2 regions of the Janthinobacterium glycogeni genome follow, and region 2 is predicted to be linked to the other one. Evidence: predicted binding sites of a transcription regulator. Region 2 holds the regulator's gene; the other holds the start of a gene.
The links. The regulator sigma-54, encoded in region 2, starts transcription at its own class of promoters, with help from an activator protein. The targets are predictions, from matches to a motif close to TGGCANGNAANCTGCTTT.
Positions count from the first base shown of each region.

Region 1: the regulator sigma-54 is predicted to act here: its motif matches at 2,437-2,454, upstream of ACQ4W4_RS07205 (pilin).

Region 1 is NZ_JBNYXP010000002.1:357,857-362,040, reverse strand. Features, by position in the region: gene ACQ4W4_RS07220 (DUF2889 domain-containing protein) at 1-140, shown strand, start outside; gene sucC (ADP-forming succinate--CoA ligase subunit beta) at 213-1,382, shown strand; gene sucD (succinate--CoA ligase subunit alpha) at 1,396-2,277, shown strand; gene ACQ4W4_RS07205 (pilin) at 2,492-2,956, shown strand; gene ACQ4W4_RS07200 (flagellar brake protein) at 2,978-3,700, opposite strand; gene ACQ4W4_RS07195 (DUF6713 family protein) at 3,864-4,184, shown strand, end outside.
Region 2 is NZ_JBNYXP010000008.1:137,128-141,311, forward strand. Features, by position in the region: gene lptC (LPS export ABC transporter periplasmic protein LptC) at 1-155, shown strand, start outside; gene lptA (lipopolysaccharide transport periplasmic protein LptA) at 181-762, shown strand; gene lptB (LPS export ABC transporter ATP-binding protein) at 762-1,517, shown strand; gene ACQ4W4_RS19475 (RNA polymerase factor sigma-54) at 1,522-3,000, shown strand; gene hpf (ribosome hibernation-promoting factor, HPF/YfiA family) at 3,070-3,432, shown strand; gene ACQ4W4_RS19485 (3-hydroxyisobutyryl-CoA hydrolase) at 3,561-4,184, shown strand, end outside.

The DNA of each region.
Region 1 (4,184 bases), on a different contig from region 2:
GCGATGTCTGGTCGACCCGTGACGGTGCGAATGCTGACGTGTCGCATGAAAAGCCGTTTCAACTCGACAAATGCCACGCCCTGCGCACCGATGGCGGGGCGGTTGCACAGTATTACCCGCGCTGGGTAGCCAAAGCGTGACCCCGGCGCTTTCCTGTTTTTTTTGCACCACTAACCGTATTTTTACACATCAGTATCAGAAGGGAAGCCAGCATGAAAATCCATGAGTATCAAGCCAAAGAAATCCTCCGGCAGCACGGAGTGACGGTACCACGCGGTATTCCGTGCATGTCCGTCGAAGAAGCCGTCAAGGCTGCGGAAACCCTGGGCGGCCCGGTGTGGGTTGTCAAGGCGCAGATCCACGCAGGTGGCCGCGGCAAGGGCGGCGGCGTGAAAGTGGCAAAATCGATGGAGCAGGTCAAGGAATACGCTGACCAGATCATGGGCATGCAGCTGATCACGCACCAGACCAGCGCCGAAGGCCAGAAAGTCAACCGCCTGCTGGTGGAAGAAGGCGCCGACATCAAACAGGAACTGTACGTTTCGCTGGTCACCGACCGCGTTACCCAGAAAATCGTCCTGATGGCGTCGTCCGAAGGCGGCATGGACATCGAAGAAGTGGCCGAGAGCCACCCTGAGAAGATCCACCACGTCACCATCGATCCGGGCGTTGGCCTGACCGATGCCCAGGCAGACGACATCGCCGCCAAAATCGGCGTGCCTGCCGGTTCCATCGCCGACGCGCGCGCCAACCTGCAAGGCCTGTACAAAGCCTACTGGGAAACCGACTGCTCGCTGGCCGAAATCAACCCGCTGATCGTCACCGGCAGCGGCAAGGTCATCGCCCTGGACGCCAAGTTCAACTTTGACCCGAACGCCCTGTTCCGTCATCCGGAAATCGTCGCCCTGCGCGACCTGGACGAAGAAGATCCAGCGGAAATCGAAGCGTCGAAATTCGACCTGGCCTACATCTCGCTCGACGGCAACATCGGTTGCCTGGTGAACGGCGCCGGCCTGGCCATGGCCACCATGGACACGATTAAACTGTTCGGCGGCGAGCCAGCCAACTTCCTGGACGTCGGCGGCGGCGCCACGGCAGAAAAAGTGACCGAAGCGTTCAAGATCATGCTGAAAAACCCAGGCCTGAAAGCCATCCTGGTGAACATTTTCGGCGGCATCATGCGTTGCGACGTGATCGCCGAAGGCGTCATCGCCGCAGTGAAAGCCGTCTCGCTGAACGTACCGCTGGTGGTGCGCATGAAGGGCACCAACGAAGACCTGGGCAAAAAGATGCTGGCCGATTCCGGTCTGCCTATCATCGCAGCCGACACCATGGAAGATGCAGCCAAGAGCGTCGTTGCCGCTGCTGCCGGTCAAGCTTAATTAAGGAATCAACATGTCCATTCTGATCAATAAAGATACCAAAGTCGTTACCCAAGGGATCACCGGCAAGACCGGCCAGTTCCATACCCGCGGTTGCCGCGACTACGCGAACGGCAAAGCTGCCTTCGTGGCAGGCGTGAACCCGAAGAAAGCCGGCGAAGATTTCGAAGGCATTCCTATTTTCGCTAACGTCACCGAAGCGAAAAAAGAAACCGGCGCCAACGTTTCCGTGATCTACGTGCCGCCAGCAGGCGCGGCAGCGGCGATCTGGGAAGCTGTCGAAGCTGAAATGGATCTGGCCATTTGCATCACCGAAGGCATTCCTGTCCGCGACATGATGGCCCTGAAAGACCGCATGGCCAAAGCCAACAGCAAAACCTTGCTGCTGGGCCCTAACTGCCCAGGCCTGATCACGCCAGACGAAATCAAGATCGGCATCATGCCGGGTCACATCCACAAGAAGGGCCGTATCGGCGTCGTTTCCCGTTCGGGCACCCTGACCTATGAAGCAGTGGGTCAGCTGACCGCACTGGGCCTGGGCCAATCGTCGGCAGTCGGCATCGGCGGCGACCCGATCAACGGTCTGAAGCACATCGACATCATGAAGATGTTCAATGATGATCCAGATACCGACGCGGTCATCATGATCGGCGAAATCGGCGGTCCGGACGAAGCCAACGCGGCTTATTGGATCAAAGACAACATGAAAAAACCGGTCGTCGGCTTCATCGCTGGCGTAACGGCTCCTCCAGGCAAGCGCATGGGCCACGCCGGCGCGCTGATCTCGGGCGGTGCCGATACGGCGCAAGCCAAGCTGGAAATCATGGAAGCTTGCGGCATCACCGTGACCAAGAACCCGTCGGAAATGGCGCGTCTGCTGAAAGCCATGCTGTAATTTCAGCCGGCTTACCGCAGTATAAAAAAGGAGCTTCGGCTCCTTTTTTTTGTCCGCAAGACAGGCCGATTCCCGCCCTGGGGCGACGGCGCTGGTCCGAATCCGCCCAAATGCGTCGCTTTTCTTTCCATGCTTACCAACGCCGCCCCGGCGTGCCGCTGGCATGGCGCTTGCAACATGCACGGCGTGACCAACTGCACTCCGGGAGGATGCGATGCGCGCGCAAAGCGGATTTACCCTGATAGAACTGATGATCGTGGTGGCCATCGCCGGCATCCTGGCGGCCGTGGCCATTCCCCAGTACGGCGACTATACGATGCGGGCCAAGGTCAGCAATGTGCTGGCGGCCGCTGCCCCGTTGAAAACGGCCGTGGCCCTGTGCGTACAGGAAAACGGTGGCACCGCTACCGCCTGCAGCACGCCCACCCAGGCCGTGCCCAGCGCCATCCCCGTGTTCAGTGCCACGCGCGAAGTGGCCAGCGCCACAGTGGACAAGGGCGATATCGTGCTGACCCTGGCGGCCGACCTGGGCACGGGTATCGGTGGACAAACCGTGACGATGACCATGAAGCCGGGGACGAGTAGCCTGACCTGGTTCAATAGCACTACCGTGACGAATCCGGCGGCGAAGGAAGCGATTACCAAAAACAACATTCCCGACGTGACTCCGACGCTGTAAGTGACGCTTGCCAGCCCGGTGTCAGACGATTTTTTGCCGGTCCGCGATCAGCGCTTCATAGGTGAGGTTTTGCAGCAGGGTGTAGTGGGTCGGTTCCAGGTCGATGAATTGCACGCCATACGTATAGATTTCAGCTACCCCGGCGGCATGGCCATTGGACGGCTTGCCCACGCTGACATTCTGGATGCGGGCGCGCGTGTTGACGCGCATCTGATGTTTGTTCGGCTGTACCAGCAGGGTAAAGCTGAGCGCCACGCCTTCGTCGTCCGGCGTGAGCATGCTGGGCGCCTCGATCAGCGCGCCCGAGACGCTGAGGTTGACGATGAACACGGGCACGGCCGCCACGTCGCGGTAGCTCAGCTGCGCGGGAATGTCCACTTTCACGCGCATGGCCGTGCGCAGGCTGGTGCCCTGGATGGCGTCGGGAAAGCTCAGGTGTACATAATTGAGCGGGCGGCCGAAGATGCGCAGCACGCTGCACGCAAACGAACAGACGGTGACGCCGGAAAACACGCGGATGGTCAGCTTGTCACCCTCGTTGAGCACGATGGAGGCGCCGTTTTCCATGGGAATCTTGACGATCAGGTACTCGTCTTTCACATAGCCGATCACGGTCGAGAAATGCTGGATGGGTTTGATGGTGCGGTGCGTGATGAACTGGATGCGTCCGCCCACCTGCAGATTCATGGCCTCGAATTCGAAGTCCTGGAGCTTGCTTTCTGCGGCGGGCTTGTTGCTTGTCATGCGATGCTCATCTGGATATGGTCGACTCGCAGTATGCATGATTTCTTGATGAAAAAGCATTCCTATCAATGAAATTCACTTTCGCGTCGAAAAATACCATGGGCACGCGCCGGTGCGCGGTGCAGGCTTTACAATTGCGTCAATATTGACGAATGTAAATCTTATGCCACGCAGCTACTTCTGGACCATGTTGTTCCTGATCCTGCATCAAATCGACGCTGCCTACTGGAAAGAGTGGGAGATGTTTCATGTGCCGGGCGGCGTGCAGGGTTTTCTCGTGTTTAACCTGGCGGCGATTGCCGTGGTGCTGGCCGGTTACCGGCATGTGCTGCTGGCCACCCCGCAGGCGCCCCGCTATGCGGCAGTGTGCGCCGCACTGGGCGTGGGAACGTGCCTGATCCATGCCGGCTTTGCGCTGGCAGGACTGGAACAATTCCACTTGCCCCTGTCCGTGGCCATCATTGTGCTGTGCCTGGGCTGTGCC
Region 2 (4,184 bases):
TGGAAACGGACGTGCCTGTCAATATCCTGACGGGCGCCTCGCGCATCAATGGTATCGGCATGAAGGCCAATAACGCCACTGGCGTGGTGGAAGTGCAGAATGCGCTGCGCATGGTCCTCCCGCCGAAACCGCGCCCGGCCGCGGCGGCAAAATGACAGAATGAAACAAGGAAACCATACTATGAAGAACATCTTGCTGTTGAGCGTATTTTCTCTGGCCCTCATGGGCGTGGCGCATGCCGAGAAGGCCGATTCCGAGAAGGAAGCCGTCATCACGGCGCGTAGCGGTCACGTCGATGACGTCAAGCAGATTCGTACCCTGACGGGCGACGTCGTGCTGGTCAAGGGCACGCTGACCATGAAGGCGGGCCGGGCCCTGATCACGGAAGACCCGCAAGGCTACCAGTTCATCACCTTCTGGGCCGATCCCGGCAAGCTGGCCACCTTCCGCCAGAAGCGCGATGGCGCCGGCGACCTGTGGGTCGAAGGCGAAGCGGAGCGTGTTGAATACGACAACAAGACGGAAGTGGTGAAACTGTTTTCCAAAGCCAAGCTGACGCGCCTGGAAGGCACGAAAGTGACCGACGTGGCCAATGGCGCCTTCATCTCGTATGACAGCCGCAAGGAAGTATTCAAGATGGAAAATTCCGACAGCGGCACCAGCACCTCCGATGGCGGCAGCGTGCGCATGGTGATCCAGCCGAAGACCAAGGCGCCCGCGGCGGAGAAAGCCCCGGCCACGCCTGCGCCAGGAACGAAATAATGGACAATACCCGTTGCGGCAGCACCCTGATCGTTCGCGGACTGCAAAAAACCTATGGCAAGCGGCAAGTCGTGCATGATGTCTCGCTGCAAGTCGAATGCGGCGAAGTGGTGGGGCTGCTGGGCCCGAACGGCGCCGGCAAGACCACCTCGTTCTACATGATCGTCGGGCTGGTGCCGTCGGACGGCGGCAGCATCGACATCAGCGGCGTGGACATTTCCAGCCTGCCGATCCACCGCCGCGCGCAGATGGGCCTGTCGTATCTGCCGCAGGAGGCGTCCGTGTTCCGCAAGCTGACGGTGGAAGACAATATCCGCGCCGTACTGGAAATCCAGACCGTCGAAGGCCGTCCTTTGAAGAAGGCCGAGATCGAGGAACGCCTGGATAAACTGCTGGCCGACTTGCAGATTGAAAAGTTGCGCGAGAATCAGGCGCTGTCCCTGTCGGGCGGCGAGCGCCGCCGCGTGGAAATCGCCCGTGCCCTGGCCACCGATCCCCGTTTCGTGCTGCTCGACGAACCGTTTGCCGGCGTCGATCCGATCGCCGTGATCGAGATCCAGCGCATCGTGCGCTTCTTGAAGGAGCGCAATATCGGCGTGCTGATCACCGATCATAATGTGCGCGAGACGCTGGGTATTTGCGATCGTGCCTACATCATCAACCAGGGCTCGGTACTGGCGTCGGGACGCCCCGACGACATCATCGCGAACGAGTCGGTACGCCGGGTCTATCTGGGCGAACACTTCCGCATGTAAGCCAATGAAACAATCATTGCAGCTGCGCACTTCGCAGCACCTGGCACTGACGCCGCAGTTGCAGCAATCGATACGCCTGTTGCAATTGTCTACGCTGGAATTGCACCAGGAACTCGAGCAACTGCTGACGGACAATCCCTTGCTCGAGCGCCTAGACGATCCGCTCGACCGTTCGCTGCGCCTGCTGTCCGACGGGGCTTTGAGCTCCACGGCGGCGCCGGCCGAAGCGCCGCCCCAGCCGCCTGGCCAGGAGGCGCCCGCGGCGCCGGCCGAAGTGGAAACCTTTGACGGCGAGGCGGGCGAGGGCCCGGCCGCCGCCGATGGCGGCGACAGCGACTGGAGCGAAGCGAGCCGGGGCAAGGCGCCCGACGACGAAGATTCCCGCCCGCAACTGGAGGCCCATCACTGCACCCTGCGCGAACACCTGATGGAGCAGATGCGCGTGACGGTGCTTGAATTGCGCGACCGCGCGCTGGTCGAGCTGATCATCGACGCGCTCGATGATAATGGCTATCTGGAAGAGTCGCTCGACGACATTCTGGCGCGCCTGCCGGAAGAGCTGGAAATCGATGCCGACGAGATGCGCACGGCCTTGTCGCTGCTGCAAAGTTTCGATCCGCCCGGCGTGGGCGCGCGCAATGCATCCGAATGCCTGGCCCTGCAAATCAAGCGCTTGCCGCACATCGCCATGGTGACGCGGCGCATGGCCCTCGTCATCGTGGAAAAGCACCTGGCCTGGTTTGCCCAGCGCGATTTCAACAAGCTGAAAAAAGCCCTCGACTGCGACGATGAAGACTTGCGCGAAGCGCAGACGGTGATTCGCCAGTGCAATCCGCATCCGGGCGCCGTGTTCGCCTCGGACGTGTCCGATTACGTGGTGCCCGACGTCGTCGTCAAGCGCGCGCGCAATGGCTGGCAAGTGACCCTGAACAACGACGTCATGCCGCGCCTGCGCGTGAACGCCATGTACGCCAACCTGCTCAAGCAGGGCAAGGGCGAAGGCGCCATGGGCGCACAGTTGCAGGAAGCCAAGTGGCTGATCAAGAATATGCGCCAGCGCTTCGACACGATCCTGCGTGTGGCGCAGGCGATAGTAGAAAGACAAAAGAACTTTTTCTCGCATGGGGCCGTTGCCATGCGCCCCCTTGTGCTCCGTGAAATAGCTGATACACTGGGTTTACACGAGAGTACTATCTCGCGGGTAACAACTCAAAAGTACATGCTGACCCCGCACGGCATGTTCGAGTTGAAATATTTCTTTGGTAGCCACGTCGCCACCGAAGCGGGGGGCGAAGCGTCATCGACGGCGATACGGGCATTGATCGTGCAACTGACAGGAGCAGAAGACCCTAAAAATCCTTTATCCGACAGTAAGATTGCGGACATGCTGGGGGAACAAGGCATGGTGATTGCGCGACGTACTGTTGCCAAATACCGGGAAGCGTTAAAAATTCCGCCAGTGAGCCTGCGTAAGTGTTTGTAAGTTTTTTTCGGTTCCTCTGCGGGCCGGAGTCGATGGACCGCACGAACCCGATCATCTTTAGGAGTGTGTATGAATCTCACCATCAGCGGACATCATCTCGAAGTGACACCAGCCATCCGTGAATACGTACAAACGAAGCTGGAGCGCGTGAAACGTCATTTCGATCAAGTCATCGATATCGCCGTGATTCTGACCGTGGATAACCTCAAAGAGAAAGAAAAACGTCAAAAGGCCGAAGTCAACCTGCGTTTGAGCGGCAAGACCGTCTATGTGGAAAGCCTGGCGCACGACCTGTACGCCGCGATCGATACCCTGATCGACAAGCTCGATAGGCAAGTGATGAAATACAAAACCAAAGTGCAAGGGCACGGTAAAGAGGCGATCAAGCATCTGCCAGACAACTCCGAGGAAGACGCCGTCGTCGCCGTCTAAGGCCACCCGCTTCCAGCAGTTGTGATCAACTAAGGGCGCACATTGCGCCCTTTTTTGCGTCCAGCGAAACGCAATGTGCCCCGCGCAGGCGCTAGAATGTTTGCACTTTCACTTCTTTCCTGCCTGCCATGAGCGACCTCGTCCAGATTTCCATCCGCCACCGCACGGGCCACATCGTGCTCGACCGTCCAAAAGCCTTGAATTCCCTGTCGCTGGAGATGGTGCGCGCCCTGAGCGCGGCCTTGCTGGCCTGGCGCGATGATCCGCAGGTGGACGCCGTCATCATTCGCTCCAGCAGCGAGAAAGGCCTGTGCGCCGGCGGCGACATCCGTTTCTTTTACGATGCGGGCCTGGCCACGCCGCAAGGGGGCAGCGCGCTGCTGGAAGATTTCTTTACGGAAGAATACGCTTTAAATCATTTGATCCATTTTTATCCGAAACCGTATATCGCTGTGATGGATGGCGTGGTGATGGGCGGCGGCATGGGCGTGGCGCAAGCGGGGCCCGGCAACCGCCTGCGCATCGTCACGGGCCGCACGCGCATGGCCATGCCGGAAGTCAATATCGGCCTGTTCCCCGACGTGGGCGGCAGTTATTTTTTATCCCGCCTGGCAGGCCAGCTGGGCCTTTACCTGGGCTTGACGGGCTTGACGATCAACGCGGCCGACGCCCTGTACACGGGCCTGGCCGATGTCTACCTGCCCGAGGCGCAGATGGGGGCGCTGCTGGCCCTGTTCGAGTCGACGCCGGGC